DNA from 3 places in the Cupriavidus sp. 2KB_3 genome. Region 3 is predicted to be linked to each of the others. Evidence: predicted binding sites of a transcription regulator. Region 3 holds the regulator's gene; each other region holds the start of a gene.
The links. Region 3 encodes sigma-54, which starts transcription at its own class of promoters, with help from an activator protein. Its sites were predicted from a motif close to TGGCANGNAANCTGCTTT; they were not measured.
Positions count from the first base shown of each region.

Region 1: the regulator sigma-54 is predicted to act here: its motif matches at 3,103-3,120, upstream of atzF (allophanate hydrolase).
Region 2: the regulator sigma-54 is predicted to act here: its motif matches at 6,916-6,933, upstream of AB4120_RS13425 (GTP cyclohydrolase II).

Region 1 is NZ_JBFRHD010000024.1:34,770-45,261, forward strand. Features, by position in the region: gene AB4120_RS23060 (PQQ-dependent sugar dehydrogenase) at 1-432, shown strand, start outside; gene AB4120_RS23065 (DMT family transporter) at 573-1,475, shown strand; gene AB4120_RS23070 (cation:proton antiporter) at 1,511-2,812, opposite strand; gene atzF (allophanate hydrolase) at 3,156-4,886, shown strand; gene AB4120_RS23080 (ABC transporter substrate-binding protein) at 4,928-5,962, shown strand; gene AB4120_RS23085 (ABC transporter permease) at 5,968-6,819, shown strand; gene AB4120_RS23090 (ABC transporter ATP-binding protein) at 6,822-7,643, shown strand; gene AB4120_RS23095 (GntR family transcriptional regulator) at 7,755-8,459, shown strand; gene panE (2-dehydropantoate 2-reductase) at 8,550-9,470, shown strand; gene AB4120_RS23105 (translation initiation factor 1) at 9,483-9,776, opposite strand; gene infA (translation initiation factor IF-1) at 9,785-10,006, opposite strand; gene AB4120_RS23115 (isochorismatase) at 9,999-10,280, opposite strand.
Region 2 is NZ_JBFRHD010000011.1:8,027-18,518, reverse strand. Features, by position in the region: gene AB4120_RS13455 (ABC transporter permease) at 1-133, opposite strand, end outside; gene AB4120_RS13450 (ABC transporter ATP-binding protein) at 123-1,682, opposite strand; gene AB4120_RS13445 (BMP family protein) at 1,742-2,755, opposite strand; gene AB4120_RS13440 (TetR/AcrR family transcriptional regulator) at 2,835-3,506, opposite strand; gene upp (uracil phosphoribosyltransferase) at 3,506-4,204, opposite strand; gene AB4120_RS13430 (URC4/urg3 family protein) at 4,307-5,611, opposite strand; gene AB4120_RS13425 (GTP cyclohydrolase II) at 5,608-6,846, opposite strand; gene AB4120_RS13420 (hypothetical protein) at 7,132-7,440, shown strand; gene AB4120_RS13415 (acyltransferase family protein) at 7,450-8,544, opposite strand; gene AB4120_RS13410 (hypothetical protein) at 8,762-9,376, shown strand; gene AB4120_RS13405 (hypothetical protein) at 9,342-9,674, shown strand; gene AB4120_RS13400 (amino acid ABC transporter substrate-binding protein) at 9,783-10,492, shown strand, end outside.
Region 3 is NZ_JBFRHD010000002.1:17,437-27,928, forward strand. Features, by position in the region: gene AB4120_RS01845 (cation:proton antiporter domain-containing protein) at 1-1,383, opposite strand, end outside; gene AB4120_RS01850 (KpsF/GutQ family sugar-phosphate isomerase) at 1,557-2,540, shown strand; gene lptC (LPS export ABC transporter periplasmic protein LptC) at 2,553-3,188, shown strand; gene lptA (lipopolysaccharide transport periplasmic protein LptA) at 3,252-3,893, shown strand; gene lptB (LPS export ABC transporter ATP-binding protein) at 3,934-4,734, shown strand; gene AB4120_RS01870 (RNA polymerase factor sigma-54) at 4,866-6,347, shown strand; gene hpf (ribosome hibernation-promoting factor, HPF/YfiA family) at 6,398-6,751, shown strand; gene AB4120_RS01880 (PTS sugar transporter subunit IIA) at 7,228-7,683, shown strand; gene hprK (HPr(Ser) kinase/phosphatase) at 7,740-8,711, shown strand; gene AB4120_RS01890 (PsiF family protein) at 8,820-9,152, shown strand; gene rapZ (RNase adapter RapZ) at 9,216-10,115, shown strand; gene AB4120_RS01900 (LON peptidase substrate-binding domain-containing protein) at 10,160-10,492, shown strand, end outside.

The sequences.
Region 1 (10,492 bases), on a different contig from region 3:
GTCGGCCAGGGCCAGCGCGAGGAGGTCAACGCCGTGCCAACGGCCAGCGCCGGCCTCAACTACGGCTGGGACCGCCTGGAAGGCACCGCCTGCGTCGGCGCCACCCCCTGCGACCCCGCCGGCCTGACCGCGCCCGTCTTCGAATACAGCCACGACGGCGGCGGCTGCGCCATCGTCGGCGGCTACGTCTATCGCGGCGCGGCCCTGCCCGAACTCCAGGGCCGCTATTTCTATACCGACCTGTGCACCGGCAAGCTGGCCAGCTTCCTGTACCGGGACGGGGCCGTCTCCGAGCGGGTGGACTGGCCGGTCACCGCCAGCGGCAGCGTCTACTCCTTCGGCACCGACGCCGCGCAGGAACTCTATGTGTTGGCCGATCCGGGGACTTCATCGACGAGCGGCAAGGTGTATCGGGTGCAGCGGGCGCCTTAGGGAGCGCCTTAGGGGGCGCCTTAGGGAGCGCCTTAGGGGGCGCCTTAGGGGGCACCTTAGGCGTCCCTGGGGGCGGCGCGAGCGCCACACGCGGCGATGGCGGATAATCCCGCATCCCCACCACGCCCTCCCCACCCCCCATGCATGCCAGCGCCACCCGACGCCTCGACGGGGCCACCCTGTTCCTGCTCACCTTCCCGCCACTGGCCTGGGCGGGCAACGCCATCGTCGGGCGGCTCGCCGCCGGTACGTTTCCGCCGATCACCCTGAACTTCGTGCGCTGGGTGCTGGCTGGGACGCTGCTGGGGCTCTACGCCTGGCGCGGGGTGGTGGAGCATCGCGCCACGCTGCGCCGGCATGCCGGGCTGCTCACGGCGATGGGTGTGCTGTCGATTGCCAGCTACAACGCGTTCCAGTATCTCGCGCTGACCACCTCGACGCCAATCAACGTGACGCTGATTGGCGCCTCCACGCCGCTGTTCCTGCTGATTATCGGCGCGCTCTTCTTCAGGGAGCGCATGCGGCCGTGGCATGTGGCCGGCGCGCTGCTGTGTCTGGTGGGGGTGTCCTTCGTGCTGGTGCGCGGGGATCTGGGGCGGCTGACGCAGCTGGACTTCGTGCCCGGCGACCTGTTCATGCTCGCGGCGACCATCGCCTGGAGCGCCTATACCTGGCTGCTGCGCAAGCATCGCCCGGACCTGCCGCTGCCGGTGCTGCTGTTCGCGCAGATCGTGACCGGCGTGGTGGCCAGCGCGCCTGTCACGGCGTGGGAGCTGATGACCCTGCCGGCCCCCATCCCCTGGAACGGCAAGGTGCTGGGCATCCTGCTCTATGTGGCGACGATTCCCTCGCTGCTGGCCTACTTCGCCTGGGACCGCGCCATCGCCCGGGCCGGCGCGCAGTTGCCGGTGTTCTTCATCACGCTGACGCCGGTGTTCGCCGCCCTGCTCTCCACGCTGCTGCTCGGCGAGTCGCCCCACTGGTATCACGGCGTGGGGCTGGTCACCATCGCCGCGGGGATCGGGCTGGCGCAGCGGCGCTGAGAGGCGCTGAGAGGTGCGTGGCGCTGAGTGGTCACCTAGCGCCGCAGCCGTTGATAAAAGGCCATCAGCGGCGTGGCCGTCAGGCCGTGCAGGACGATGGAGAACACCACGGTGCACAGCGTGGCGTGGATCAGGAAGGAACGCCATTCCTCCCCGGCGGCGTGCGTCAGGGCATAGGCCAGGTAGTAGAGCGAGCCGATGCCGCGAATGCCGAACCACGCGGTCAGGCGCCGCTGGCCGCGCGCCATGGGCAGGTCGAAGGTGGACGCATAGACCGATAGCGGCCGGATCAGGCAGATCAGCAAGAGGGCCAGCGCCACGTACTGGGCGTGGAAGACCTCCCGGGTCAGCATCGCCCCGATCAGCAGGGTGACGCACAGTTCGGCCAGCCGCTCGATATTGAACGAGAACTCCGAGGCGGTATGGGTCAGGTAGGCCGCAGCCTTGCGCGCGTGCGTGGAGGTGGTCTCGACATCGGCCGTATGCAGCGGCCCCATGACCTCCGCCGGCGGCGTGGCGGGATTCTCGCGGCGCTCCACCTGCCGCATTGCCAGCCCCGCCGCGAACACGGCCAGGAAGCCGTAGGTGTGAAGCAACAGCGCGGCGCCGTAGGAGACGCCGATCAGGCCCAGCGTGAGGAAGCTCTCCAGCCCCACCGCCTCATGGAAGCGCAGGCGCAGGACCAGGATGGTCTTGCTGGCCAGCCAGCCCAGCAGCCCGCCAACGGCCAGCCCACCGAGCGTGCTCCAGATCAGATCGACCGCCATCCAGCGCCCGCCCCACGCGCCAAGCTCGTGATAGCCCAGCAGGCCGAGGCCGAGCATGACGAACGGGAACGCCGTGCCATCGTTCAGCCCGCCTTCACCGGTCAGGCTGTAGCGCACGACGTCGCGATCCTCGGTATCGGCCATCTGCACGTCCGAGGCCAGCACGGGGTCCGTGGGCGCCAGGATCGCCCCGAGCAGCACCGCCACGCCCAGCGGCACCTGCAGCCACCCGGCCGCCACGGCGCACACGCCGCCGATGGTCAGCAGCATGGCCACGCTGGCCAGCCGCACCGGCAGGCGCCAGACGCGGTACGTCATCTGCACCCGCATCCGCAAGCCCACGCCGAACAGGGCGACGAGCACGGCCAGCTCGGTGATCCATTCCAGCACCTTCACGTGGCCCGGGTCGGTCAGGTCAAGCACGATCAGCCCGGCGCCGCCGGGGCCGAGCGCCATACCCACTAATAGATACAGGCCGGACGGCGACATGGGCAGGCGTTTCACCATGGAGTCGATCAGCCCCATGGTGATCAGCAGCGCGCCAATGACCAAGGCCCAGGTCGCGAACAAGCCAGCTCCTTCAGTCAATTGAATCGATCCCGGTCGAGACTTTCACAGTAGACGGCGCGGCGGGCGGGCGCTGTCGGGCGGACCCCGTAGCGCCGTGTCAGTAAAGACCTCCCGGGACTGGTGCGTGGGCGCACCGTGCCGGGGCTTTTGGATGGCCGGACGGGGTCGCGGACGGCTGGGGGTTGCGTCCGTCAGGCAGGCCAAGCGCGAACTAGCCATGCAGTTAATCCACTGATTTCATAGAGATTTCCCTCACGCGAGGCGGCAATTTATCCGCCCAAAAGTGCCTTTGGCATGGCGATTGCTATCTTGTATCCAAGATTGGATTTCAGATAGGACACTCATGCGTACCTCTGTCGCCGCTACCCCAGCGGCCACCCCAGCCGCCTCCGGCAAGGCCGATGCGGCGTGGATCGAACGGTTCGACACCCCGGTCTCCGCCCCGCACCCGGATCACGCCCCGCTGGCCGGGCTGCGCTTTGCCGCCAAGGACAATATCGACGTGGCCGGCGTGCCGACGACCGCCGCCTGCCCCGAGTTTGCCTACGTGCCGGACGCCCACGCCACGGTGATCGCGCGCCTGCTGGGCGCCGGCGCGGCGCTGGCCGGCAAGACCAACCTGGACCAATTCGCCTGCGGCCTGAATGGCACGCGCTCGCCCTACGGCGCGGTGCCCAATGCGTTCGACCCGGCCTATGTCAGCGGCGGGTCGAGTTCCGGTTCGGCGTACGCGGTGGCCACCGGGGCGGTGGACTTCGCGCTGGGCACGGACACCGCCGGCTCCGGCCGGGTGCCCGCCGGGCTCAACAACATCGTCGGGTTGAAGCCGAGCAAGGGCCTGATCTCCGCGCACGGGGTGTTTCCCGCCGCGCAGAGCGTGGATTGCGTGTCGATCCTGGCGCGCACGGTGGCCATGGCGGTCCGCGTGCTGGAAGCCGCCGCCGGCCATGACCCGCAGGACCCGTACTCGCGCGCGCTGCCACTGGCGCGCACGCCGCTGCCCGCCGCGTTCCGTTTTGGCGTGCCGTCCGAGCCGGAGTTCTTTGGCGATGACCTCGCCCGCCGGGCCTTCGACGACGCCGTAGCCGCGCTGGAGGCGCTGGGCGGCCGCGCCGTGCCCATCGACTATGCCCCGCTGGCCGAAGCCGCCGCGCTGCTTTATGACAGCGCGCTGGTCGCCGAGCGCTACGCCGCCGTGCGCCCCTTCTTCGACCTCGCGCCGGGGGCGGTCATCGAGCCGGTTCGCTCGATCCTGGCCGCAGGTAGCCGCTACAGCGCCGCCGATGTATTCGATGCCCAGCACACGCTCCAGGCGCTGGCCCAGCGCGCGACTGCCATGTGGCAGGACATCGACGTGCTGTGCGTGCCCACGGCGCCGACGCATTGCACCATCGCCGCCATACTGGCCGATCCGGTGGTGCGCAACCGTGAACTCGGCCATTACACGAACTTCGTCAACCTGCTCGACTACGCCGCGCTGTCCGTGCCCGCGAGCCTGCGCCCGGACGGGCTGCCGTTCGGCATCACGCTGATCGGCCAGGCCGGCAGCGACTGGCAACTCGCCGACCTGGGGCAACGCTTCCACCACGCCAGCGGGCTGACGCAGGGTGCGACTGACGCCCCGCTGCCCGCACCGGTAGGGATCGCCGCGCTGGCCCCATCGCCGGCGACCCATCTGCCGCTGGCCGTGGTGGGCGCCCATCTCTCCGGCATGCCGCTGAACGGTCAGTTGACCGAACGTGGCGCGACGCTGGCCGAAGCCACCACCACCGCGCCGCGCTACCGCCTGCATGCGCTGCCCGGCACCACGCCGCCCAAGCCCGGCCTGCGCCGCGTGGGAGCCGCAGAGGAAGCCGGCGCCGCCATCGCCGTGGAGGTCTGGCAGGTGCCGCTCGCCGCCGTCGGCAGCTTCCTGGCGCTGGTGCCGGCTCCGCTGGCGCTGGGCAGCCTTGAGCTGGCCGATGGCCGCTGGGTCCATGGCTTCGTCTGCGAAGGCCATGCGCTGCAAGGCGCGCCCGATGTCAGCGCCCATGGCGGCTGGCGCGCCTATATCACGTCGCTGTCCGCCGCTTGACCGTCTCCCGAATCCTCAACATTCACGTACAGGAACCTGCCATGTCCCGCCCCATCTTCCGCTCTACCTCCCGCCCGGCCGCTGCCCCCGCCACCGTCTCCCCCTCGCGCCGCCGCGCGCTGAAGGCCGGCGCCGCCGCGCTGTCCGTGCTGGCCGCGCCGGCCATCGTCCGCGCGCAGGGCACGCCCAAGCTGCGCATCGGCTACTGGCCGGTCGCCTCGGGCCTGCCCTTCTTCGCCGCCGTCGAAAAAGGCTATTTCAAGGAAGCCGGGCTGAACGTCGAACCGATCAAGTTCGCCAGCCCGCAGCAGGTGATCGAGGCCATCCTGGCCGGCCGGTGCGACGGCAGCGCCAATGGCACCGCTTCGGCAGCACTGGCCATCGGTGACATTGCCCAGCCCGGCCTGCTGAAGATCTTCTGCACCAACCCGACCAACGCCAAGTTCGTGCTGGACGAATTCCTTGTGGCCAAGGACAGCCCGATCAAGACCGTGGCGGAACTCAAGGGCAAGCGCGTGGCGTGCGGCCCGGGCCTGCAGAACGTGGTGCTCGCCAAGACCATGCTCGAGCGCGCCGGTGCCGGCAAGATCAGCGTGACGGAGCTGCCGATTGGCCAGCACGTGGCAGCGCTCGCCGCCGGCCAGATCGACGGGGTCTACTCGCTCGAGCCCACCGGCACCATCGGCCGTCTCAATGGCACCACGCGCACGCTGGAGGCCGGTGTGGTGGCGCGCTACATCCTCGGCGACCCGATGGCCCCGTGGCACGGCGGCTCGGCCAGCCTGACCACGGAGTTCCTCGGCAAGAACAAGGACGTAGCCAAGGCCTACCTGGCCGCCTACCGGCGCGGCGTGGTGCTGGTGCGCCAGAACCCGACCGAGGCGCGCCCCTTCCTCAAGGGCTATACCGCCATCGAAGGCGCGCTGACGGCGGAGGTGCCGATGGCCGACTACCTGTTCTTCGATGAATTCAAGGCCAGCGACGCGGCCCACTTCCAGAAGTTCTACGACCTGTTCACCGAGAAGGGCATCTTCTCGCGCAAGGTGGACGTCAACACGCTGCTCTACAAGGCCTGACGACCATGTCCGAACTGTCTGATACCGCCGCCGTGCCGGCCACGGCTCCGCCCGCCGGCAAGTCCTGGGCGCCCCCGGCGTCAAACGACGCCGCCCCGCGCCGGCCCCTGGGTGACCGGCTGCTGCCGATGGTCGGCCCGCTGGTGCTGTTCGCCATCTGGGATCTCGTGGTCCGCTTCGGCCTGATCAAGCCGATCCTGCTGCCGAGCCCTGCCGATACGCTGGTGGCGCTGGCCACCGGGCTGGCCGGCGGCGAGCTGCTGGCGGACTTCGCCGTCACCGTCGCGCGGACGTTGCAGGCCTTCGCCATCGCGGCAGTGGTCGGCATGCCGCTGGGCGTGCTGCTCGGCAGCAATGAGCGGGCCTACCGCAGCGTGGAGTTCCTGATCGATTTCTTCCGCTCCACGCCGTCTTCCGCGCTGATTCCGCTGTTCCTGCTGATCTTCGGCGTGTCCGACATCAACAAGGTGGCCATCGCCGCCTTCGGCGCCCTGCTGATCGTGGTCTTCAACAGCGCCTATGGCGTGATCAACGCGCGCAAGCAGCGCGTGATGGCGGCGCGCGTGATGGGGGCCTCCCGCTGGCGCATCTTCCGGGACGTGCTGGTCTGGGAGAGCCTGCAGCCGAGCTTCGTCGGCCTGCGCTCCGCTGTGTCGATGGCGCTGGTGATCGTCATCGTGGCCGAGATGTTCATCGGCTCCGAGAACGGCCTCGGCCACGCCATCATCGACGCCCAGCAGGTGCTCAACGTCAAGACCATGTACGCGGCCATCCTCGCGGCCGGCGCGCTCGGCTATGTGCTCAACATCGCGTTCCTGGTGCTGGAGCGCCGCATCGTCCATTGGAGTGGAAGGTAACCATGACCACCGTTCTGACCCCCGCCCGCCACGCCGACGTGCCGGTGCCGCCGTTCCGCCCGGGGCCGCCGGGCACCCATATCACTATCCGCGGGCTGACCAAGTACTTCGCCGGCTGGCCGCTGTACGAGAACTTCGACCTGGACATCCCGAAGGGCAAGATCGTCTCGGTGTTCGGCCCCAACGGCTGCGGCAAGAGCACGCTGATCAACATGATCGCGGGGCTGATTCCGATCGACCGGGGCGAGATCCTGTTTGACGGCAAGTCGCTCAAGGACACGCGCATTGGCTACGTGTTCCAGAACTACCGCGAGGCGATGTTCCCGTGGATGCGGACCATCGACAACATCGCCTATCCGCTGCTGCTGGAGGGCCGCAGCAAGGCCGAGGTGGACCGGCGCATGGCGGAGCTGGTGGCGTCCTTCGACGTGAAGTTCGACCTGAACCGCTACCCGTACGAGTTGTCTGGCGGGCAGCAGCAGACCGCGTCGATCATGCGGGCGCTGGCGCCCCGGCCCGAGGTGCTGTTCCTCGACGAACCGTTCTCCGCGCTCGACTTCGAGATGACGCTGTTCATCCGGGAGAAGCTGCAGGAGGTGTTCATGCAGACCGGCACGACCATGCTGCTGGTCTCGCACGACCTGGAGGAGGCGGTGTACCTGGCGGACCAGATCCTGCTGCTGACCAAGCGCCCGACGCGCGTGGCCGAAATCCTGGACTACGGCGATGCCCGGCCACGCACCGTGGAGACGCTGTCGCAGGCGAGCTTCGTCGCGGCCAAGCGGCAGAGCCTGGAGATCTTCCAGCGTGAAGTCCGGCGCTGAAACCTGCCCCCGGGGCCGGTGGCGACCCGGCCGGCGGCGGCGCATAATGGGCGCCAGCGCCGGCCCAACCGTCCCGCCGAGACCCGCACCGCGCCTATCCCGATGAATGCCATGCCCCCTACCGATGCCGGGCGCACCTCGCGCGCCGACGATGTCTACGCGCTGCTGAAGCGCGATATCGCCGACTTTCGCCTCGTGCCCGGCGACCGCTTCACCGAGAACGAAGTCTGCGAGAGGCTGGGCGTGTCACGCACGCCGGTTCGGCAGGCACTGTTCCGGATGAAGCAGGAAGGGTTCGTCGAGGTCAGTTTCCGCGCCGGCTGGCGTGTGCTGCCGTTCGACTTCGACAAGTTCGAGCAGCTGTACGACCTGCGCATGGTGCTGGAGACCGAAGCCGTGCGGCGGCTGTGCGCGATGGCGCCGGACAGCAACCAGGCGGCCCTGGCCGCCCTGGCCGCGATCTGGCTGGTGGCGCCCGAGGCGCGGCTGCCGGACATGGCGCGCGTGGGCGAGCTCGACGAGGCCTTCCACTGCACGCTGGTGGAGGCCGCCGGCAACCCCGAGATGGCGCGCGTGCATCGCGACGTCACCGAACGCATCCGCCTGATCCGCCGACTGGACTTCACCAAGCCGGCGCGCGTGGACGCCACGTATGAAGAGCACGGGCGCATCCTGCGCGCCGTGCTCGCCCATCGGTCAGATGAAGCCTGCCGGCTGCTGCGCTCGCACATCGGCGCGAGCCAGGCAGAGGTGCGCAAGATCACCCTGCACGAGGTCTACCTCGCCCGCAGCCAGGCGCGGGGCGAGGGCAAATGACGGCCACGGCGCCCGCCAGCAGCTTTTGCGGCGCCCCACTACAATGGCGCTCACCCGGCCTGGGAGCCGGGCTGACCTGGGGAGTCGAACATGCGGATTCTGGTAGTCGGAGCGGGTGCGATTGGTGGCTATTTCGGGGCGCGGCTGCTGCAGGCCGGGCGTGACGTCACGTTCCTCGTGCGGCCCCGGCGCGCCGCCTTGCTGGCCGAGCGCGGCCTGCGGATCATGAGCCCGCATGGCGACGTGCGCATCGAGGACCCGCCCACGGTGCTATCCACCCAGATCACCGCGCCGTACGACGTAGTGCTGCTGAGCTGCAAGGCCTACGACCTGGACGGCGCCATGGACAGCTTCGCGCCGGCCGTGGGCCCCGACACGGTGGTCATCCCCATGCTCAACGGCATGCAACACCTGGACAAGCTCGATGCCCGCTTCGGCGCCGAGCGCGTGATGGGTGGCCGCTGCATGATCTCCAGCACGCTGGACGAGCAAGGCACCATCCTGCATCTGTCGGCCTTCCACATTCTCTCGTTCGGGGAACGGCCAGCCGGCACCACCGAGCGCGCGCGTGCCGTGGCCGCCGTGCTCGAGAACGCCGGTTTCGACGTGCAGCGCAGTGAAGCGATCATGCAGGACATGTGGGAAAAGTGGCTGTTTCTGGCGACGCTGGCCTCGTCCACCTGCCTGATGCGGGCGACGATTGGCGACATCCTGGCCGCACCGCGCGGGCGGGAGACCATTGCGGCGCTGCTCGATGAGTGCGCGGCGATTGCGGCCGCGAACGGCTATCCGGCGCGGGCGCCGGCGCTCGAGCAGGCCCGGGCGACACTGTTCGCGGAAGGCTCTCCGCTGATGGCGTCGATGCTGCGCGATTTGGAGCGCGGCGCCGCCATCGAATCGGACCAGATCGTGGGAGACTTGCTGGCGCGGCGCGGCCAGACGCCGGCGCCGACCCTGGAACTGGCCTTGACGAGTCTCAAGGCCTACGAGGCGCGCCGCGCGCGCGGCTGACGCCCCGGATTCTCAGACGCCGAAGCCCGGCGCGCCGAACTTCGTCAGCAACTGTTCGATCAGTGCCATGTCTTCGGTGCGCGGCGTGCGGTCCTCGACCACGCGGCACGGCCCGCCGTAGGTGGCGCTGACGTGCCGGCGCACGGTCAGCACGTCATCGGCCGGCGCGGCGATGGCCACGGCCTCGCCCGGCTCGTGCCGGTAGCTGCCGTCCATCCAGCCCACGGGCGTCAGATGCATGATTTCCCATTCGTCATTGGTAGACGTGGCGGACATGATGGCCTCGTCGGGGGCGGGATGGTTCATGACTGCGCTCAATTCTTGTGCCGGTAGTTGATGCGGCCCTTGGTCAGGTCATAGGGCGACATTTCCAGCGTCACGCGGTCGCCGGCCAGGATCCGGATGCGGTTCTTCTTCATGCGGCCCGACGAATACGCCCACACCTGGAAGCCGTTTTCGAGAACGACGCGGAAACGGTTATCGGGCAGCACTTCGGAAACGTGGCCGCCGAACTCGACGAGATCTTCCTTAGCCATGACGGGCTCCTTGATTAGCGTGGGCAGTGGCGCCCGGTTGATGGTGTCGCGCAGCCAGGCGCGTGATGGCGCCTTCGCCGGCACAGCGGGCGGCATGCTTGGCCCGGGCGGCGGTACTGTGGGTGTCGTGGCGCATGGCCACGTTGGCCACCACGCGTTCCATGCCGTCCTTGTATTCGCGGATCAGATATGCCGCGAACCAGACGCCTGGCTCTTGCTCGATGGGGTACACGGCAACCGTGTACGGGGATTCAATGATTTGCGCTTGCTGCAATGTGATGTGATGTCTCGTTTCGCGTGAACGCGCATGCGCAGGCCGGGCACCGATGTGCGCCACTGCTTGCCAGTTGGTTCCAACGCGATGGGAAGGAGGGTCAATGTGCGCAACACGCACTGAGGTGCATGTCGTCGCGATTGACGCGGAGTGACCGTGCTTGCGTAAGCTGGCGCGCTGGTACGGGGCGTGCCGGGTACGGAGCGGACTTG
Region 2 (10,492 bases), on a different contig from region 3:
AATACGCCTTGCCGACCGGCGCGCCGGCCCAGGCAACCAATACAGCACAAATGCCGAGCGTGGCGACGATGGCCCCGAACGGCGCGGCCACCAGCGCGGTGCGCGAGACCGTGGTGCGCGCTTCAAGCCGCATGGGCCACCTCCCCGCGCATCGCGGCGTGGTCCGCGCCGGCCATGGCCAGTCCCAGCGTGCCGAGCGTCCAGCCGGACGTCGCGCGGGCCGGCGTCAGCCGTCCGCCATGGATCACGGCGATGCGGTCCGCCAGCGACAGCAGTTCGTCGAGATCCTCGGAAATCAGCAGCACGGCGGCGCCAGCCCCCGCGGCTTCCAGCAACTGGCGATGGACGTAGGCCACCGCGCCGATATCCAGCCCCCAGGTGGGCTGGCTGGCGATGACCAGCCGGGGCGTCTGCGCGCCGCGTACCGACAGCGCGCGCCCCAGAATCAGCTTCTGCATATTCCCGCCGGAGAGCGTGCGCGTGGGGGCGTCGATGCCGCCGCCGCGCACGTCGAATTTCCTGGCCAGCGCCGCCGCAAAGCGTCGCGCCGGTCCGCTGCGGATCACCCCGCACCGCACGAACGCCGGGTTGCCCAGTTGCTCCGCAATCGCGTTCTCCCACACGGCCAGGTCGCCCACGGCACCTTCGGCATGGCGATCCTCGGGCACGCGCGCCACACCGGCGGCAATCCAGCGCCGGGGCACGGCCGGCAGGTCGATGCCTTCCACGGTCACCGTGCCGGACGATGGTGCCAGCATGCCGCTCATCAGCTCGGCCAGCGTGACCTGCCCGTTGCCGGACACGCCGGCAATGCCGACGATCTCGCCCGCATGCAGGGCCAGCGTGACATCGTGCAGCGCCACGCGCCCGTCCGCCGCGGCCACGTTGGCGCGGCGCAGGGTGGCGACCAGTTCCCCGGGCGCCTCGGCGGCCTCGCGCCGGGGCATCTCCACGCGCCGCCCCACCATCAGTTCGGCCAGCTCCTGCTTGCTGGTCTCGCCTGCGGCGCGCATGGCCACCAGCTTGCCGCCACGCAGCACCGCCACGCGATGCGACACACGCAGCACTTCATCGAGCTTATGGCTGATGAAAATCACCGACAGCCCTTCGGCAATCAACTGCGCCAGCGTGGTGAACAGGCTGTCTACCTCCTGCGGCGTCAGCACGGCCGTGGGTTCATCGAGAATCAGCACCCGGGCGCCGCGATACAGCGCCTTGACGATTTCCACGCGCTGGCGCTCGCCCACGGACAGCGCGCCGACCCGTGCGTTGGGGTGCACGGCCAGGCCGAAACGCTGGGCGATGGCCTGCACGCGCCCCAGCGCGGCGGTGCGCTGCTGGCGCCAGCGCCAGAGCGGCTCGGTGCCAATCAGGATGTTGTCGAGCACGGTCAGGTTGTCGGCCAGCGTGAAGTGCTGGTGCACCATGCCCACGCCGGCCGCCAGCGCCGCGCGCGGATTGCCCGGCGGCAGCGCCACGCCATCCACCTCGACGGTGCCGGCGTCGGCCACGTAATGGCCGAACAGGATATTGACCAGCGTGCTCTTGCCGGCGCCGTTTTCGCCGAGCAGGGCGAGCACCTCGCCGCGCTGGAGATCGAGCGAAATGTCGTCGTTGGCGGTCAGCGGGCCGAACCGCTTGGTGATATGGGAAAGATGGAGGACGGGAGGGGGAATCGACATCTAGTTATTCTGTGCGTGTGATGCCCCTCCCCCAATGGGAGAGGGGCGCGATCCGGGCGTTACGGCGTGGACTTCGGCTCCGTTTCCACCACCTTGACCGTGAACTTGCCATCGAGGATGGCCCGCTCCTTGGCGCGGACCTTGGCCATCACATCAGCCGGCACCTTGCCCTCGAAGGTGCCCAGCGGCGCCAGCTCGGCGCCCTTGACCTTCATCAAGGAATACTGGCCGTAGTCCTCGTTCTTGAACTGGCCGGCCTTGACCTTGGCCAGCGCGGCGCCAATCGTCGGCTCCATGTTCCACAGCGCCGAGGCCACCACCGTGGCCGGGTACTGCGGCTGGGTGTTGATCACGTTGCCAATGGCCAGCTTGCCGCGCTCCTTGGCGGCGTCGGAAACCCCAAAGCGCTCGGCGTAGAGCACATCCGCCCCCTTGTCGATCATGGCGAAGGCCGCTTCCTTGGCCTTGGGCGGATCAAACCAGGAGCCGATGAAGCTCACCGTGAACTTCACCTTCGGGTTCACCTCGCGCGCGCCTTCCATGAACGCGTGCATCAGCCGGTTCACCTCGGGAATGGCATAACCGCCGACCATGCCGATGTGGTTGGTCTTGGTCATGCCGCCCGCGATCATGCCGGTCAGGTAGGACGGCTCCTGGATGTAGTTGTCGAACACCGAGAAATTCGGCGCCTGCGGCTTGCCCGAGGAGCCCATCAGGAAGCCGACCTTCGGGTAGTCCTTGGCCACCTTGCGCGCGGCGGCCTCCACGGCGAACGACTCGCCTACGATCAGCCCCGAGCCCTGCTCCGCGTACTGGCGCAGCACGCGCTCGTAGTCGGCATTCGACACGCTCTCCGAGAACACATAATCGATCTCGCCGCGCGCCTTGGCTTCGTTCAGCGCCTTGTGGATGCGCGAGACCCACTGCTGCTCCACCGGCACCGTGTACACCGCGGCCACCTTCACCTTTGTCTGGGCATGGGCCAGCGGCGTGACGCCGAGGGCCACGATACCCGCCAGCGCGGCCCCCGCCGCCACTTTCAGCCAGGTGCGGCGATAGCTTTCAATAGGCATGACTTCACTCCCCTTTCGCGTCGTTGCGCGTGATCGAGTACTGCGTTGGAATTCTTGTTCTCTGTGTCGGCATCGGGCCTCAGGCCATGCCATGCGCGCGGGCGGACGCTGGCTCCAGCCCGCAGCCGCGCAACAGCAAGGCCACCAGATGCTCGGTGGCCTGCTGGAAGTCCTGGGCGTCCAGCCGCTTCACCCCCAGCACGGCGCAGATCTGGGTTTCGAAGTCGGCATAGGTCTGCGTGGCGGCCCAGATCGTGAAAAACAGGTGCTGCGGGTCCACCGCCGCCATCTGCCCGCCGGCGATCCAGGCGCGGATCACCCCCGACTTGCGCGCAACTAACTCACGGAGTGCTTCACGCAGCACACCGCCGATCTCGGGCGCGCCATGGAGCAGCTCGTTGGCAAACACGCGCGAGGCGTCCGGGTGGCTGGCGGAGAGCCGCATCTTGGCGCGGATGTAATGCTCCAGCGCCACCTCGGGCGGATAGTCGACGCTGATGATGTCGGTCTCGGACAGCCACAGTTGCAGCGTATGGGCCAGCACTGCGCGATACAGCGCCTGCTTGGTGCGGAAGTAGTAGTGCAGGTTCGACTTCGGCACGCCGGCGCGCAGGGCGATGTCCGCCATCGTCGCCCCGGCGAAGCCCGCGCGGGCGAACACATACTCCGCCGCGCGCAGGATCAGCGCCTCGTTCTCCTGTCGAATGCGGCCGGCCGCTTCGCGGGCGGCGGGCGCGACCAGCGCGTCCATTATTTCGTGCCGTAGAGCCGGTCGCCGGCATCGCCGAGGCCCGGCACGATGTAGCCGTGCTCGTTGAGCTGCTCGTCGATGGCCGCCGTGACGATCGCCACATCCGGGTGCGCCGCGCGCAGCGCCTGGAGCCCCGGGCGGGAGGCAATCAGGCAGACGTACTTCATGGTCGTCACGCCGGCCTCCTTGAGCCGGTTCAGCGCCGCGATGGCCGAATTGCCGGTGGCCAGCATCGGGTCCACCACGATCACCATGCGCTCGTGGATGTCTTCCGGCATCTTGAAGTAATACTCGATGGGCTCCAGCGTCTCGGGGTCGCGGTAGAGCCCGATATGGCCGACGCGCGCGGCGGGCAGGAGGTCGAGCATGCCGTCCAGGAAGCCGTTGCCGGCGCGCAGGATCGACACCAGGCAGAGCTTCTTGCCCGACAGCACCGGCGACACCATCGGCGCGATCGGCGTCTTGATGGCGATGGTCTCCATCGCCAGGTCGCGCGTGGCCTCGTAGGTCAGCAGCTGGCTGATCTCGCGCACCAGGCGGCGGAAGTTGTCGGTGGTGGTGTCCTCGCTGCGCACCAGCGTGACCTTGTGCTGCACCAGCGGGTGATTGACCACCATCACCATGGCTGACGGCGAAGACTCCGCATCGGTATCGGCAATGGCTTGCGCGGCCGTGGGCACGGCGGACAGGTCATTCATGGTGCGCTCCTTGGGTCGATTCGCTGGTGTTATCAGGCACGACGGGCCACAGGCCCGCCGCGCCCGGCTGCCTGCAAAAATGTTGGTGAAAACCGGTTCCTGTCAGAACACCGTACCGTCGCTCTGGATTGCGAACGGGGGCGTGCCGCCCGGCCTGCGCTGCGCCGCAATGCGCCGGCCCGCCGCCCAGGTGCCGCCCTCCAGAACCCGCGCCAGCGGGAAATCCTCTTTGGTGACGCCCAGCGCCTGCCGCACCCCTTCGGCCACAAGGTCGAGTCCGGTCACGGTCAGCGCGCGCCATTCCACGATCACTGGCTCGTCCACCGTGTGCGTGCCCGTCGCGAAATCGGGGTTGCGCGGCACCATCAGCTCGAAGTCGAACAGCAGCCCGCCGTTGCGGTACTCGGGCAGGCCGGTCAGGGCATCGAGGCCGGTGACGGTGAGGCCGGCATCCTCGAGCGGCTCCAGCAGCGAATAGGTCAGCCACTGGGTCAGCTTGTGGAACGGCACCAGCCCGTCCGGCGCGGCTTCATGGCGCCAGCAGTCGCCCAGCGAGATGCCGTCCAGCTGCACGCGGCCCGGCCAGACCGGCCCGAGCGCCACCAGCAGCGCGCGCAGCACGAAGCTGGCCTCGATGCGGCCATCGACGGCATGTTTGGCCAGGTAGTCGTACAGATTGCCAAGCCGGGCCGGCGTGCCGAAGACGGCCGGGGTGGCCTGCACCACCTCGCCCAGCCGGCGCAGCAGGCCGGCGCGGCCTTCCAGGCCCACCAGCGGGTTGTGCGCGGCCACCTGGAAGGCGGTGGCGATGGTCGACGCATCCATGCGCGCCAGCCGTTCGCCATCGGCGCGCAGCGGATCGCCATGCTCGGCGGAGAAACCGCCCCGCGCGAAGAGATCGAAGCTGGCCACGCCGAGCCCTTCGGAGCGGGTCAGCATCAGGTCGCTGGCCGGGTCGCGGTAGCGCCAGTCCGGGCCGGCACCGGCATCGAGCAGCACGCTCGGGATGACCAGGTCGATGCCGATGCGCGCGCGTTCCTCGCAATGGTCGGCGCCGGACATGCCCGCCCGCTCGCACAGGATCTGCCAGCGGTCGAGCTTCTCCTCGCCCGGGCCGCCGCTCTCGAAATGGCGCCAGCGGCTGTGGTACGGCACCTTGAGGTCGCGGTAGCGGCGCCGGATGGTGGCTGCCACGTAGTCCGCCACGGCGTGCACCCGGTCTGGATGCCACGTAAAGAGCGCCGACTCGCCCGACGCCACATACTCCGTCACAACGGCGCACCGGCTGCGCACGGCCTCCGCGCACAACAGGGCCGAGGCGGGATGGCCGGGCGGCACCGGGGTGTGCCAGCCGCTGCCATCGTCATCGATCCGTGCGTCCTGCCCGCCTTCGGGATGCTGGTTCATTCGTTCAACCCCCTGCCCTTTGCCAGGGCGAGTTCGTCGGCGTCAGGCGGCGTGTACCGCGTGAAGTACCCCGCCGCCACCTTTGCATCGATTTCCACGCGCGCGTCGGCCGGGATCAGCGCCTCGGGGATGGCCACCTGCTCCACCACCTCGATGCCCTGCGCGGTCAGCGCGCCATGTTTCATATTGCTCATGGACGCCCAGCGGTCGATCCGCCGGATGCCCAGCCAGTGGAAGACGTCAGGCATCAGTTCCTGGAACCGCATGTCCTGCACCCCCGCCACGCATTCGGTCCGCGCGAAGTAGGTCTCGGCACGGTCGCCGCCCACCTGGCGCTTGCGCGCGTTGTAGACCAGGAACTTGGTCACCTCGCCCAACGCGCGGCCCTCCTTTCGGTTATAGACCACCAGGCCCACGCCGCCCTGCTGCGCCATCTCGATACAGACCTCGATGCCGTGCGCCAGATAGGGCCGGCACGTGCAGATATCGGACCCGAAGACATCCGATCCATTGCATTCGTCGTGCACGCGGCAGGCCACGCGGGTCTCCGGCTGGCCCAGCTTGGCCACATCGCCGAAGAAATAGAGCGTCATGCCACCGATGGGAGGCAGGAAGACCTTGAGGTCGGGCCGCGTCACGAGTTCCGGGAACATGCCGCCGGTCTGCTCGAACAGGCTGCGCCGCAGGATGCTTTCCTTGATATCGAAGCGCCGCGCCAGCCCCGGCAGGTACCAGACCGGGTCCACGGCGGCCTTGGTCACGCGCACATCGCCATTCGGATAGAGGATCTCGCCATCGGGCACCAGACGGCCGGCGGCAATGGCCGCCGTCAGCTCCGGCATATTGATATGGGCGCGCGTGACGGCAATGGTCGGGCGGATGTCCACGCCGGCGGCGATGCGGTCTGCGAAGACGGTGGAGACGAGGTGGCCCCAGGGGTCGAGCGACACGATCTTGTCCGGATCGCCCCATTGGGCATGGGGGCCGATGGACTCGGCCGGCGCGGTATCGGTCAGGTCTGGCCGGTGCGCGCGCTGCAGGCTGCCCGAGGCTACCGCCAGCGCGCGATAGATCGCATAGGCCCCGGCATGGGTGCCGATCACATTGCGGCGCGTGGGGTCCGTGAGGCTGGCGATGACCGGTCCACGCTCGGCCGCCGTGGGGGCGCCCCAGTGGATCGGCTCGGCCGGCTTGTCGCGGCGCGCGTGCGAGGTCAGGACGATGTGATCGGACATGACAGCCTCTTCCCCGGATGCCCCGGTATCAGGAATCCTGACCAAATGGTCAGGTTTGTATCTCCATACTAGGCAACGTTCGTGCCATCGCCCAAGTGGGGTTGTTACGGTAGGTGTTGCGCCGAACGCACCGTGGCAGTGCGCGCCCGCGCGCCAAGGCGAGGCGGCGGGCACCATCAGGGCGATGGATCAAATTCGTATTTCGGCTATGTCGAGGTCGATGCGCATTTTCCATACTGGCTGAGTCGCGCCCCAGATGGGGCCAGCCACAGCATGGAGAACATCGTGAAACTACTATCCGCCATTGCGGCAATCGCCGCATCCGTCAGCGTGTTGGCGCCCGTGGCGGCGCACGCGGCGGGGGCCTCGGCTACCCCGCTGCCCACTTCCTGCGTGACGGTGCCGGCGCAGGCCGGCGAGGCCCAGCGGGCACCCGCGGGGCGCGTGCGGTGCGTACTCCCGTCGGGCAAGGTGCCGGGCATGGCGTCGGGCATGGCGCCCATGGGCGGGATGTCGCTCGGTGCGCCCGCTGACTGGAACCGGGTGATCGGGGACCCGGCCACCCGCAAGGCACTGGTGCCTGCTTACAGCTGAAGGACCGGATCAGGCCTCGGAAGTGACCGACTTGTCGCGCGCCGGCCAGATCGCCTCGCGCAGCACCTGGAGGACATCGACCGATTCCACATAGCGATGGAATACCGCGCCAGCCAGATTGCTGGCGGCCCAGGCGGCCCCCATGCCCAGTGCGTTCAGCACAGGCTGGCCCGGCGCCAGGTGCGAAACCGCCGCGTTGACGACCAGGCAGACCGGAAAATGGACCAGGAAGACCGAATAGGAAATCTTGCCGAAATAGGCCCAGAGACCCGATAGACGGCCGCCGGGCCAGCGCTCCAGCCAGTCCCCGCGCCGGGAAATGGCCAGCAGCAGCGCCACGGCCAGCGCCACCGCGATGCGCAGCCGGAAGTCCACCACCAGCGCCGCCACGCCTACCGAGGCCAGCAGAATCAACGCCATCGGCGAGCGCGCCGGGTTCGACGCCCAGTACGCCAGCGTGCCCATGCCATAGGCACCGAAGAAATAGATCGCCCAGATATCCCAGCTGGCATCGCGGTTAAACCAGAACAGCGACGCCACGGCCAGCGCGCCCACCAGCACCATGCCCCACGGCAGGAGCCGGCCCGGCGCGGCGCGCGCGATCCACAGCACGATCACCAGCAGCGCGAACAATTGCAGGTCGATGGCGATGTACCAGACGCCGGCGGACAACGCGTCCACATCGAGAATGTTGTGCAGCAGCAGCAGATGCGCGACGAACTGCGCCAGATGCGGGGCGGCCGGAATGGAGTCATGCGTCATCCAGGTGCGCGCGAGCGCGGCCCCGGCAATCGCCACGAGGATGGCAACGGCAAACGGCACCACCAGCTTCTGGTAACGGCGCCAGATCGTCCCCAGCGGATTCGCGGCGGTCAGGAAGCCGCCCGGCGCCAGGCTGCGCGCGGCCAGGAAGCCGCTGACGACAAGAAAGACCTGCACGGCAATGCGCGCATAGTCCGCCAGCCAGCCGATCAGCCCCGGGGCGAGGGACTGCGCGGCATCGGACATCGGCCCGTAGAAGGCCAGATGGTGCAACACGATCAGCTGTGAGCTGACCGCCTTCAGCGCGTCTATGCACGCCAAACGAGAAGGACGGGTGCCCATTTGTTATGAGAACGATACAAAGGTGCGGGATTGTACCTTGTTGGTGCAGGGATGGATGAGGGTGAACGGTTACGGGTGTAACAAGGTTAGGCGATCCGTCGCGCCGGCCATGATGGAAGTCAAACCACGCACGGGTTTTGGGAGCGTCTGATAGACCGCTCAGGCAGGGCGGGGGTAGAACGTCTGCTGGTTCAACCCTAGTGTTAGAGACCAGCGCATGGAAAACGAAATCAGAAACAATCATTTTCTGCGGCGGGACCTCGAAGATCTCGTTCGCGAAAGATCTGGTTATCGGCTGCTTGGCAAAACGCCGACACCGCGGCAAATCATCGAACTTCTGGATCTCGAAGGAACTGCCCGACGCATCGATATGAGGCGGGCCAGACTGTTATTCGACGGGAGAGTGCTGCAATGGATCGAAAACGGGAATGGCAGGCGGTGGTCCGCCACATCGGGGAAATCCGGATTCAATACCAAGGAGTACCAGGCGGACGGGTATAGCGGACCCATTCCCAAAGGACGATATCTGGCCCTCCAAAGCGACTTCCAGAAATGGGAGGAAACCAACATCTTTAACCGCGCGGCTTGCGTTTTGAAATACATCAACTGGGACAAGGGACGGTGGCCAGGCTGCACGATAGCCTGGGGGCGAAGACGTGTAGGCCTGCGTCCGTTGCCGGGAACGGTGTTACACGGACGCAGCGGCTTCACCATTCATGGCGGGTGGTTTCCAGGGTCAGCGGGCTGCCTTGATCTGACCAGTTCGATGGATTCGTTCGCAAAAGAGTTTATGTATTATGCCAAAAACATGGAACTGGAAGTTCGCTATTAAATGCGTGCTGGGGACTATTCTCGGGTTCATCGCCTTTATCGAGCCCTTCGAAATATGGAGCGCATGGACCGTGCCGCATGAGTACCCATTTGGCGCAGAAGGCCCGGCGGCTTCGATGTGGGCGTATAAATCACAGCAAAACTACCTGATCGCGTGCGTCGCCACATGGACCACCAGCACCCTCGCCCTCTGGTCCCTGCTTGCCAGGCGCGCCCGAATGCGGACCCGCATCCTGTGCGCGCTCCCCTTTGCCGTGGTCTGGGCGCTGATGGCCTACGACGGCTCCCAGCTGACCTAGGGCAACCCGTTCCCCAAAACCGGGCATTTGCTTATGACGAGAATATCCTTCCTGCGTCGCAGTCCCGGGTATACCCTTGCCGCTTTCGTCAGCACCCCAATCCCACCCATGTCGCCGTTTGCCTCGTTTTCGTCCCTGCAACGCCTGATTGCCGCTGCTGCCCTGCTCGCCGGGGTGGTGGCGCCTGCCGTCGCCCATGCCGATAGCCCGGTCCTCAACAAGATTCGCGAGACCGGCACGATTACGCTCGGCTATCGCGAGTCGGCGCTGCCGTTCTCGTTTGCCGATGACAAGGGGCAGCCGGCCGGGTATGCGGTGGATCTGTGCCTGCGTGCTGCCGAGGCCGCGCGGGTGAAGGCGGGATTGAAGGACATCAAGGTGCGCTGGCTGCCGCTGACGCCGCAGAACCGCATTCCGGCCGTCGTCAACGGGCTGGTGGACCTCGATTGCGCGCCCAATACCAATACGCTGGAGCGCCAGAAGCAGGTGGCGTTCAGCGTCTCGCACTATGTATCTACCGTGCGGATGCTGGTGCGGGCCGATTCGGGCATCAAGTCGTTCGAAGATCTGCGCGGCAAGACCGTGGTGACCAGCGCCGGCTCCACCGGCGACCGCCACGTGCGGCGCCTGAAGGCCGATTATGGCTATCGGGACGTCTACGCCAAGGATCACGGCGAATCATTCCTGCTGCTGGAGACGGGCCGCGCCCAGGCTTTCGTCATGGACGATGTGCTGCTGGCCGGGCTGCGCGCCAAGTCGAAGGACCCGTCGCAGTTCGTGATCGTCGGCCCGGCGCTGTCCGTGGAGCAGAACGCGTT
Region 3 (10,492 bases):
ATCGCCATAGACCACGGTGTCGCCAGCCCCGGCGGCCTCGCGCACGCGGTCCGGGTCGAGGTCCAGCGCCACGTAGTTGATGCCCTCGCGCTCGAGCATATGCGCCAGGTTCTGCCCGCTCCGGCCAAATCCGCAGATGATCGCGTGCTTCTCGGTCTGCAGGCTCTGGGCGGCGATGCGGGTCATGTTGAGCGACTGCATCAGCCATTCGTTGGCGGCAAAACGCAGCACGATGGCGTCGCTGTACTGGATCAGGAACGGCGCCGCCAGCATCGACAGCAGCATCGAGGCCAGGATGACCTGGATCAGCACCGGATCCACCAGCCCCCCGATCCCGTCGATCTGGTTCAGCAGCACGAAGCCGAACTCGCCCGCCTGCGCCAGCCCCAGCCCGGTACGGATGGCCACGCCCTGCCGCGAGCCGAACAGCCGCGCCAGCACCGTGATCAGCACCAGCTTGAACAGGATCGGCACGAACAGCAGCCCCAGCACCAGCCAGATGTGCGCAATCACCACGCTGATGTTCAGCAGCATGCCGATGGTGACGAAGAACAGCCCCAGCAGCACGTCGCGGAACGGCTTGATGTCTTCCTCCACCTGGTGCCGGTAGGGCGTTTCCGAGATCAGCATGCCCGCCATGAACGCGCCGAGCGCCATCGACAAGCCCAGCCGCTCGGTCAGCGCGGCCATGCCGAGCGTGACCAGCAGCAGGTTCAGCATGAACAGTTCCTGCGAGCGCCGCGCCGCCACCACGTGGAACCAGCGGCTCATCAGCCGCTGCCCGACGAAGAAGATCAGGCCGAGGGCCACCACGATCTTGACCGTGGCCAAGCCCAGCGCCGCCGCCAGCTCCCCGGGGTCGCGCGAGAGCGCCGGGATGATGATCAGCAGCGGCACCACGGCCAGATCCTGGAACAGCAGCACACTGATGATGTTGCGGCCGTGCTCGGCCTCCAGCTCCATGCGCTCGGAAAGCATCTTGGAGACGATGGCCGTCGAGGACATGGCCAGCGCCCCGCCCAGCGCCACCGAGGCCTGCCAGGACAGGCCGGTCCACGCCGAGAGCGCCCAGCCGGCCGCCACCACGAACCCCATCGTCAGCACCACCTGGGAGCCGCCAAGCCCGAATACGAGCCGTTTCATCGAGCGGAGCTTGCCCAGGTTGAACTCGAGCCCGATCGAGAACATCAGGAAGACCACGCCGAATTCGGCCAGATACTTGGTCTGGGCGGAATCGCTGGCCAGCGCGAGCGCGTGGGGACCGATCAGGATGCCAACCGCCAGATAGCCCAGCATGGGTGGCAGTTGCAGCATGCGGAAGGCCACCACGCCGAAAACGGCGGCGGCCAGCAGCACGAGGGTCAGTTCCAGCGGAGAATGCATTCGGCGGGCTTCGGGGAAGACTTGGGGCTTGACCTGGAACGAGCCGGCCGGGCACGCGCGCCGTCCCGGCATCGGTGCCTCGCCGGGGAAACACGGCAAGCGGCGGTCGCCGGGACCCCGCGGCCAAAAAGCCGGGCCGGTCGCCATCGCATTCGTTGGTATACTTCGTCGCCATGATAGCCAATTTCGATGCGGAACGAGCACTTAAGCTCGCCCGCCACACCCTCAAGATCGAAGCCGACGCCGTTTCCGCGCTGGCTGACCGACTGACCCCCGCGTTTACCAAGGCGGTCCAGATGATCCTGGGCTGCACCGGACGCGTGGTCGTGTCCGGCATCGGCAAGTCCGGCCACATCGGCCGCAAAGTGGCGGCCACGCTGGCGTCCACGGGCACGCCGTCGTTCTTCGTGCACCCGGCCGAGGCCAGCCACGGCGACCTGGGCATGATCACGCGCGACGACGTGCTGATCGCGTTCTCCAATTCCGGCGAGACGGCCGAGCTGCTGTCGATCGTCCCGATCGTCAAGCGCATCGGCGCCGGGCTGATCTCGGTCACCGGGAACCCGGAATCGAACCTCGCCAAGCTGTCCGACGCCCATCTGGACGGCGCCGTGGCCCAGGAGGCCTGCCCGCTGAACCTGGCCCCGACAGCCAGCACCACGGCGGCGCTGGCGCTGGGCGACGCACTGGCCGTGGCCGTGCTGGACGCGCGCGGCTTTGGCGAGGAAGACTTCGCCCGCTCGCACCCGGGCGGCGCGCTGGGCCGCAAGCTGCTGACCCACGTGCGCGATGTCATGCGCACCGGCAACGGTGTCCCCGAGGTGCGTGAAAACACCCCGCTGGCCCAGGCACTGATGGAAATCACCCGCAAGGGCATGGCCATGACGGCCGTGGTGGACCCGGACGGCCGCGCCATCGGCGTGTTCACCGACGGCGACCTGCGCCGCCTGCTGGAAACCCCGCGCGACTGGCGCACCGTGCCCATCGGCGAAGTCATGCACCGCAACCCCCACGTGGTGAACCAGGACCACCTGGCCGTGGAAGCCGTGCAGATCATGGAAGCGAACCGCATCAACCAGCTGCTGGTGGTGGATGACAACGGCAAGCTCGTGGGCGCGCTCCACATCCATGACCTGACCCGCGCCAAGGTCATCTGAACGGGGCCGGCGATGCGGGACTTCTTCGGCAGGATCTCCGGTCTGGTCATGCGGCTGCTGCCGCTGCTGCTGATGGCGATGGTGGCCGGCAGCACGTTCTGGCTGGTGCAGATCAACTCGCCCCACGAGGACGAGGCCGCGCAGAACCGCGCCAAGCGCCATGAGGCGGACTACTACATGGACCGCTTCTCGGCCACGGAGCTGGACACCACCGGCGCCACCAAGATGCGCTTCACCGGCGTGAAGATGCTCCATTTCGAGGACGACCAGACCTACGAGGTGACCACGCCGGCCATGCGTGCCTACCAGCCGGACCGCCCCCCGGTCACGGTCAACGCGGACCGGGGCGTGATGAACGCCGAGGGCTCGGTGATCGACCTGTACGGCAATGCCTTCCTGGTGCGGCAGCCCGGCGTCGATGCGGCGAAGGACCCGCGCATGACCGCCGCGTCGCAATATTTCCAGTTGCTGGTCAATGACGACATCGTCAAGACCGATAAAGCGGTACAGCTCACGCGCGGGCCGTCGGTGATGACCGCCAACGGGCTGGTCTTCAACAATGTCACACGCGAAGTACAATTGCTCGGCAACGTACGCGGCACCATCGTCATGAATCCGCCGTCGGGGCAGGCCCGGACCACGCAGTAAGCACAACAACAAGCACGCCAGGCGCCGGCAACGGATCGCCCGTCATTCTCTCAGCTGACCACCATGACCCCATCCCTGACGACGTTGTCCTGTCGCCGCATCGTGCCCGCCCTGGCGGTGGCAATCGCCGCGCTTGGCGCGACCCTGGCCCAGCCGGCGCTGGCGGAGCGTGCCGACAAGGACAAGCCGCTGGTGCTGGAGGCCAACAACGCCAGCTATGACGATGTGAAGCAGATCTACACGCTGACCGGCAACGTGGTGCTGACCAAGGGCACGATGGTGCTGAAGTCTGATGCCGCGCAGATCCGCACCGACCCCGAGGGCTACCAGTACGCGGTGGCCACGGCCAACCCGGGCCGTCAGGCGTATATCCGCCAGAAGCGCGACGGCGTGGATGAATACATCGACGGCTGGGGCGACCGCATCGAGTACGACGGCAAGCAGGAAATGTCGAAGCTGATCGGCCATGCCCGTGCGGCGCGGATCGCCGGCGCCAAGACCGTCGACGAGATCCGCGGCGCCGTGATCACCTACGACAGCCGCAACGAGTACTACACGGCCGCGGGCGGCGACAACAACACCTCCACCGGCAATCCGTCCGGCCGCGTGCGCGCCGTGCTCTCGCCGCGCGCGGACCAGGCCAGCGGCGCCGCCGCGCCGCCGCCGCTGGAACTGAAGCCGGCGCCCGCGCCCGGCAAGCCCTGAACCCCGGACGCGCCCGCCGCGTCACGCATGCATTGACCTGATGAACGACTCCGCCACGCTCGCCCCGAACGCCTCCGCAGCCCCGTCGGCCGCCCGTACCGACAGCAGCACGCTGGTCGTGCGCCACCTGAAGAAGCGCTACGGATCGCGCACCGTGGTCAAGGACGTCTCGCTGGACGTGAAGAGCGGCGAGGTGGTCGGCCTGCTCGGCCCGAACGGCGCCGGCAAGACCACGTCGTTCTACATGATCGTGGGCCTGGTGGCGCTGGATGAAGGCGACATCGTGCTGGACGACCAGCACATCAGCGGCCTGCCGATCCACGAGCGCGCCCGCATGGGCCTGTCCTACCTGCCGCAGGAGGCCTCGGTCTTCCGCAAGCTCAACGTCGAGGAAAACATCCGCGCCGTGCTGGAGTTGCAGATCGAGAACGGCAAGTCGCTGCCGAAGGCGGAGATCGAACGGCGCCTCGATTCGCTGCTGGACGACCTGCAGATCGCCCACCTGCGCAACAACCCGGCGCTGTCGCTCTCCGGCGGCGAGCGCCGCCGCGTGGAAATTGCCCGGGCGCTGGCCTCCGCGCCGCGCTTCATCCTGCTCGACGAACCGTTCGCCGGCGTGGACCCCATCGCCGTGGGCGAAATCCAGCGCATCGTGAGCTTCCTGAAGGCGCGCAATATCGGCGTGCTGATTACCGACCACAACGTGCGCGAGACGCTCGGCATCTGCGACCATGCCTACATCATCAGCGAAGGCACGGTGCTGGCCGCCGGCCAGCCTGAGGAAATCATCGCCAACGAGTCCGTGCGACGCGTCTACCTGGGCGAAAACTTCCGCATGTGACCCATCGGCCGCCACGTGCGGCCGCGTTTCTTTCGGTCCACGGCGACAGCCGGGGGCGATCAGGAAGCCAGAGCGATAGGCGATAGCAATTTCCGTTCCATAGTCGGAAGGATGCGCATAGAATAGGTCGCATGAAACCGTCGCTTCAGCTTCGTCTCTCGCAACATCTGGCATTGACCCCGCAGCTGCAACAGTCGATCCGATTGTTGCAGCTCTCGACGCTTGAACTCCAGCAGGAAGTGGAACAGGCGCTCACCGAAAACCCCCTGCTCGAACGCGAGAACGACTGGATCGAAAGCCCGCTGCGGGTGTCCGCCGATGGCTCGGTCAGCCTCCAGAGCGCCCCGGCGCCGGCTTCCTCCGAGCCGCAGCCCAACGGCGACGCACGCAGCGAGGGTGCATCCGGCGGCGAGGACGACAACTACAACGACAACGGCAGCGAGGACTACGGCAGCGACTGGAGCCTCGACGACTTTGCCCGCCGCCCCCAGGGCGACGAGGACGAGAAGACGCCGATGCAGCTGCGCGACGCCGAGCCCACGCTGCGCGAGCACCTGATGGAGCAGCTGGCCCCGCTGAAGATCTCCGTGCGCGACAAGGGCCTTGCCATCTTCCTGGTCGAGTCGCTCGACGATGACGGCTACCTGAGCGCCTCGCTCGAGGAAATCTGCACCGAACTGCCCGAGGAACTCGAGTTCGAGATCGACGAAGTCCACGCGATCCTGACCCTGCTGCAGAGCTTCGACCCGCCCGGCGTGGGCGCGCGCAATGCCGCCGAGTGCCTCAGCCTGCAATTGCGGCGCCTGAAGCACCCGCATCGCGACCTGGCGCTGACCATCGTCAACCATCACCTGGAATTGCTGGCCGTGCGCGACTACACACGGCTAAAGAAAGCGCTCCAGGTGGACGAAATAGCACTGAAGGCAGCACACGAACTGATTCGCTCGCTGGCGCCGTATCCGGGGCATGCGTTCAACCGTCCCGAAGCCGACTTCGTGGTGCCCGACGTGTTCGTGCGCAAGAGCGGCAGCGGATGGATCGCGGCGCTCAATCCGGACGTCATGCCACGGCTGCGCATCAACGACATGTATGCGCAGATCCTGCGCGGCGCGAAGGGTGAGTCGGGGACGGCGGGCCTGCAGCAGAAGCTTCAGGAGGCGCGGTGGCTTATCAAGAACATCCAGCAACGATTCGACACGATCCTGCGTGTTTCTCAGGCAATTGTCGAACGTCAAAAGAACTTTTTCACGCATGGCGAAATCGCGATGCGCCCCTTGGTTTTGCGGGAAATAGCCGATACACTCGGTTTACATGAGTCGACCATTTCCCGGGTCACCACGAATAAGTACATGGCCACGCCCATGGGTACTTTCGAGTTGAAGTACTTCTTTGGGAGCCACGTCTCCACGGAGACTGGCGGCGCGGCCTCCTCCACGGCAATCCGCGCGCTGATCAAGCAACTGATAGGAGCCGAAGACCCCAGGAATCCCCTTTCCGACAGCCGGATCGCCGAACTGCTGGGCGAGCAAGGCTTCGTGGTCGCACGCCGCACGGTGGCCAAATACCGCGAAGCGCTCAAGATCCCCGCAGTGAATCTCCGCAAGACTTTGTAGCCGAGCCGCAACCGCCTGCCTGGTGCGGCTCTTTCAGAAGGAGAAGCGCTATGAACTTCAAGATCAGTGGACACCACCTCGACATCACGCCCCCGCTGCGTGAGTATGTGGAAACGAAACTGGAGCGAATTGTCAGACATTTCGATCAGGTCATCGGCGTGAGCGTGCTGCTATCGGTGGACAACCACAAGGAAAAGGACCGGCGCCAGTACGCGGAAATCAATCTGCATCTGAAGGGGAAGGACATCTTCGTCGAAGCGCATCATGAAGATCTGTATGCGGCGATCGACTGTCTGGTCGACAAGCTCGACCGCCAGGTCATCCGCTACAAGGACCGCGTACAGGGCCACGATCGCGAGGCGGTGAAGTACCAGATGGCCGCCCAGCAACTGACGCAGCAGTAGACCTGCAGGCAACCGGAAGCAGAGCGGTTGCCAACCCTGCAGAGGACTGAAAAGAAGAGCTCAAGCCGCGCAATCAGCGCGGCTTTTTTGATGGGCGCGCGCCGCCGCGGTGGCGGTGCGGGCACCTGGAATGTTTCGTTACCTTATTGCCACGCCCGAGGACGATCCGGGACACCCGGGAGCGGTCAAAATGGGAACAAGTGTTCGCAAGCCGCCCTGCTCGGTGTATGCTCCGCCATACAAATAACGACAGGACGGCCCCGGGACACCCCGGGTGGGCAAGCCGGCCGGCACGTCGTGGCACCGCCGCGACCCCGGCGCTGCATCGCAAAATCGCGGTGGAGCCCTGCTCTATAATGGCCGGACGCTCCAATGCGGGCGTCCCAGATAAGTTCTCGGTACCCTAGCTTCGCCACGTATCCGGCGGGACGGCCTTCGCGCCCCGGCCCGCTAACCTGACTTCTCGCGCATCGCCCATGAATCGTTTGGCCAAATTGCTGCCACCCGGCAACATCCATCTCGACGTCACCGTCACCAGCAAGAAGCGGGTCTTCGAGCAAGCCGGGCTCCTGTTCGAGAACAACCATGGCGTGGCCCGCGCTACCGTGACCGATAACCTGTTCGCGCGCGAATCGCTGGGTTCCACGGGCCTGGGTGCCGGCGTGGCCATTCCGCACGGCCGCATCAAGGGCCTCAAGCAGCCGCTGGCCGGCTTCATGCGCCTGGCCGAGCCGATTCCGTTCGAATCGCCGGACGGCAAGCCGGTGTCGCTGTTGATCTTCCTGCTCGTACCGGAACAGGCCACGCAACAACATCTGGAAATCCTGTCGGAAATCGCCCAGCTGCTCTCGGACCGCGAGATGCGCGAGGGCCTCGCCACGCTACCCACGTCGGAAGCGGTGCATGATCTGCTGACGCAGTGGCATCCCTGACTCCCGCCCCAACGGCCGCCTGAAACGGCCTGTCCGCCCCCGAAAGTCATACGCGCATGGAACTCACCGGCGTCACCTCGCAGTCGATCTTCGACGACAACGCAGCCGACATCAAGCTCTCGTGGGTCGCCGGCCTGGAAGGCGCCGACCGGGCCTTCGACGTGGAATTCGCCCGTGAAGCCACCTCGGCGGCGGACCTCGTCGGCCACTTGAACCTGATCCACCCGAACCGGATCCAGGTGCTCGGCAAGCCGGAAATCCTGTACTACCAGCGTCTCGACGACGAGCCTCGCAAGCGCCAGATGGGCGAGCTGATCCTGCTCGAGCCGCCGTTCCTCGTCGTGGCCGATGGCATGGAGCCGCCGCCGGACCTGGAGCTGCGCTGCACGCGCTCGTCCACGCCGCTGTTCACCACGCCGGTGTCGTCGGCGGCCGTGATCGACCACCTGCGGCTCTACCTGTCGCGCATCTCCGCCCCGCGCGTGACGATGCACGGCGTGTTCCTCGACATCCTCGGCATGGGCGTGCTGATCATGGGCGAGTCCGGGCTGGGCAAGAGCGAACTGGGCCTGGAACTGATTTCGCGCGGCCACGGCCTCGTGGCCGACGATGCCGTCGATTTCGTGCGACTCGGGCCTGACTTCATCGAGGGCCGCTGCCCGCCGCTGCTGCAGAACCTGCTGGAAGTGCGCGGCCTGGGCCTGCTCGACATCAAGACGATTTTCGGCGAGACGGCCGTGCGCCGGAAGATGAAGCTCAAGCTGGTGGTGCAGCTGGTGCGCCGCAACGACGGCGAGTTCGAACGCCTGCCGCTGGACTCCCAATATCTTGATGTCCTGGGCCTGCCGATCCACATGGTGAAAATCCAGGTGGCCGCCGGCCGCAACCTGGCCGTGCTGGTGGAGGCTGCCGTGCGCAACACGATACTGCGCCTGCGCGGCATCGACACCCTGCGCGATTTCATGGACCGCCAGCGCGCCGCCATGCAGGCGGACGTGGTCTCGCGCGGCCAGGGCCGCCTGCTCTGACGCGGGGGCGCGTCAACGCGCCCCGGCACTCCATCGTTTGTGCTGTAATGGGCATCGAGCCAATGGATCGGGCCCATTCGTAGTGTTTCCACAGCCAAGGAGAGAAGCATGAAGAAGCTGATCGCGATGTGTTTGCTGGTGACCCCGCTGCTTGCCACGGGCGCGTTTGCCCAGAGTGCCTCGGCCCCCGCCGCATCTGGCGCCAAGGCCCCCAACGCCCAACAGGACAAGATGAAGGCCTGCAACGCCCAGGCCACCGGCAAGAAAGGCGACGAGCGCAACAAGTTCATGAGCGACTGCCTCTCCAACAAGCCGGCCGCCGCCGCGGAACCCAAGACCCAGCAGGACAAGATGTCCGCCTGCAGCAAGCAGGGCAAGGGCAAGAAGGGCGATGACTACAAGAAGTTCATGAGCGAGTGCCTGTCCAAGCCTGCGGCCTGATCGTCACTTTTGTGCGCCGGGTGTCATGACGCAGCCATCACCCGGTGCTATCCTTGCAGGGCTATGCGGATCCTCCTCATCACCGGAATCTCCGGCTCCGGCAAGTCTGTCGCCCTCAATGTCCTGGAAGATGCAGGCTACTACTGCGTCGACAACCTTCCGGCACAATTCCTGCCCGAGCTGACCAGCTATCTGGCCGAGCAGGGCTACACCCACCTCGGCGTGGCCACCGACATTCGCAGCCGCGAGTCGCTGGCGCGGCTGCCGGACACCGTGCGCCAGCTCGCGGCCGCCGGCCACCAGGTGCAGGTGCTGTTCCTGACCGCCAACACCGACGCGCTGGTGCAGCGCTACTCCGAGACACGCCGCCGTCACCCGCTCTCCGGGCGCGTGGCCGAGGCACCCGCCCTGCCGGGCAGCGCCAATGCCGATGCGGCACCGCCCGACACCTCGCTGATCGAAGCCATCGAGATGGAGCGCGAGCTGCTGAGCCCGCTGGCCGAATCGGCGCACCGCATTGACACCAGCAACGTCCGCACCAACACGCTGCGCAGCTGGATCAAGGAGTTGATCCGGGGCGACAGCCAGCAACTCACGCTGCTGTTCGAATCGTTCGGCTTCAAGCATGGCGTGCCGAGTGACGCGGACATGGTCTTCGACGTGCGCTCGCTGCCCAACCCCTATTACGACCTCGCGCTGCGCCCGCTCACGGGCCGCGACGTGCCGGTGATCGACTTCCTGCAAAGCCAGCCGATGGTGCTGGCGATGGCCGAGGACATCCGCGCCTATGTGGAGAAGTGGCTGCCAAGTTTCATTGCCGATAACCGCAGCTACCTGACCGTGGCGATTGGCTGCACGGGCGGCCAGCACCGCTCGGTGTTTATCGCCGAAAGACTTGCCAACTACTTCCGGGCACATGGTAATGTGCTGGTCAGACACCGCGAGCTTGCCCCGGCAGGCTGACGCGCAACGTCCCTCCCTGGCAGTGGAACCGGAGTCGGCATCACATGTCGTCACATCCACCAGACACTGGTCATTCGACGCATCCCGCGCCTGATCTGGACGCGCTGCCGCTGTTTCCGCTCCACACGGTACTGTTTCCCGATGGCCGCCTGCCGCTGCGCGTGTTCGAGGCGCGCTATGTGGACATGGTGCGCAACTGCATGCGCGACCGTACGCCATTCGGCGTCTGCCTGATCGCGAGTGGCAACGAGGTGGCGCAGCCGGACCAGCCCACCGTGCCCGAAGACGTGGGCTGCCTGGCCGATATCGTCGATTGCAATATGGAACAACTGGGCGTGCTGCTGATCGAGGCGCGCGGCCGGCAACGCTTCCAGATC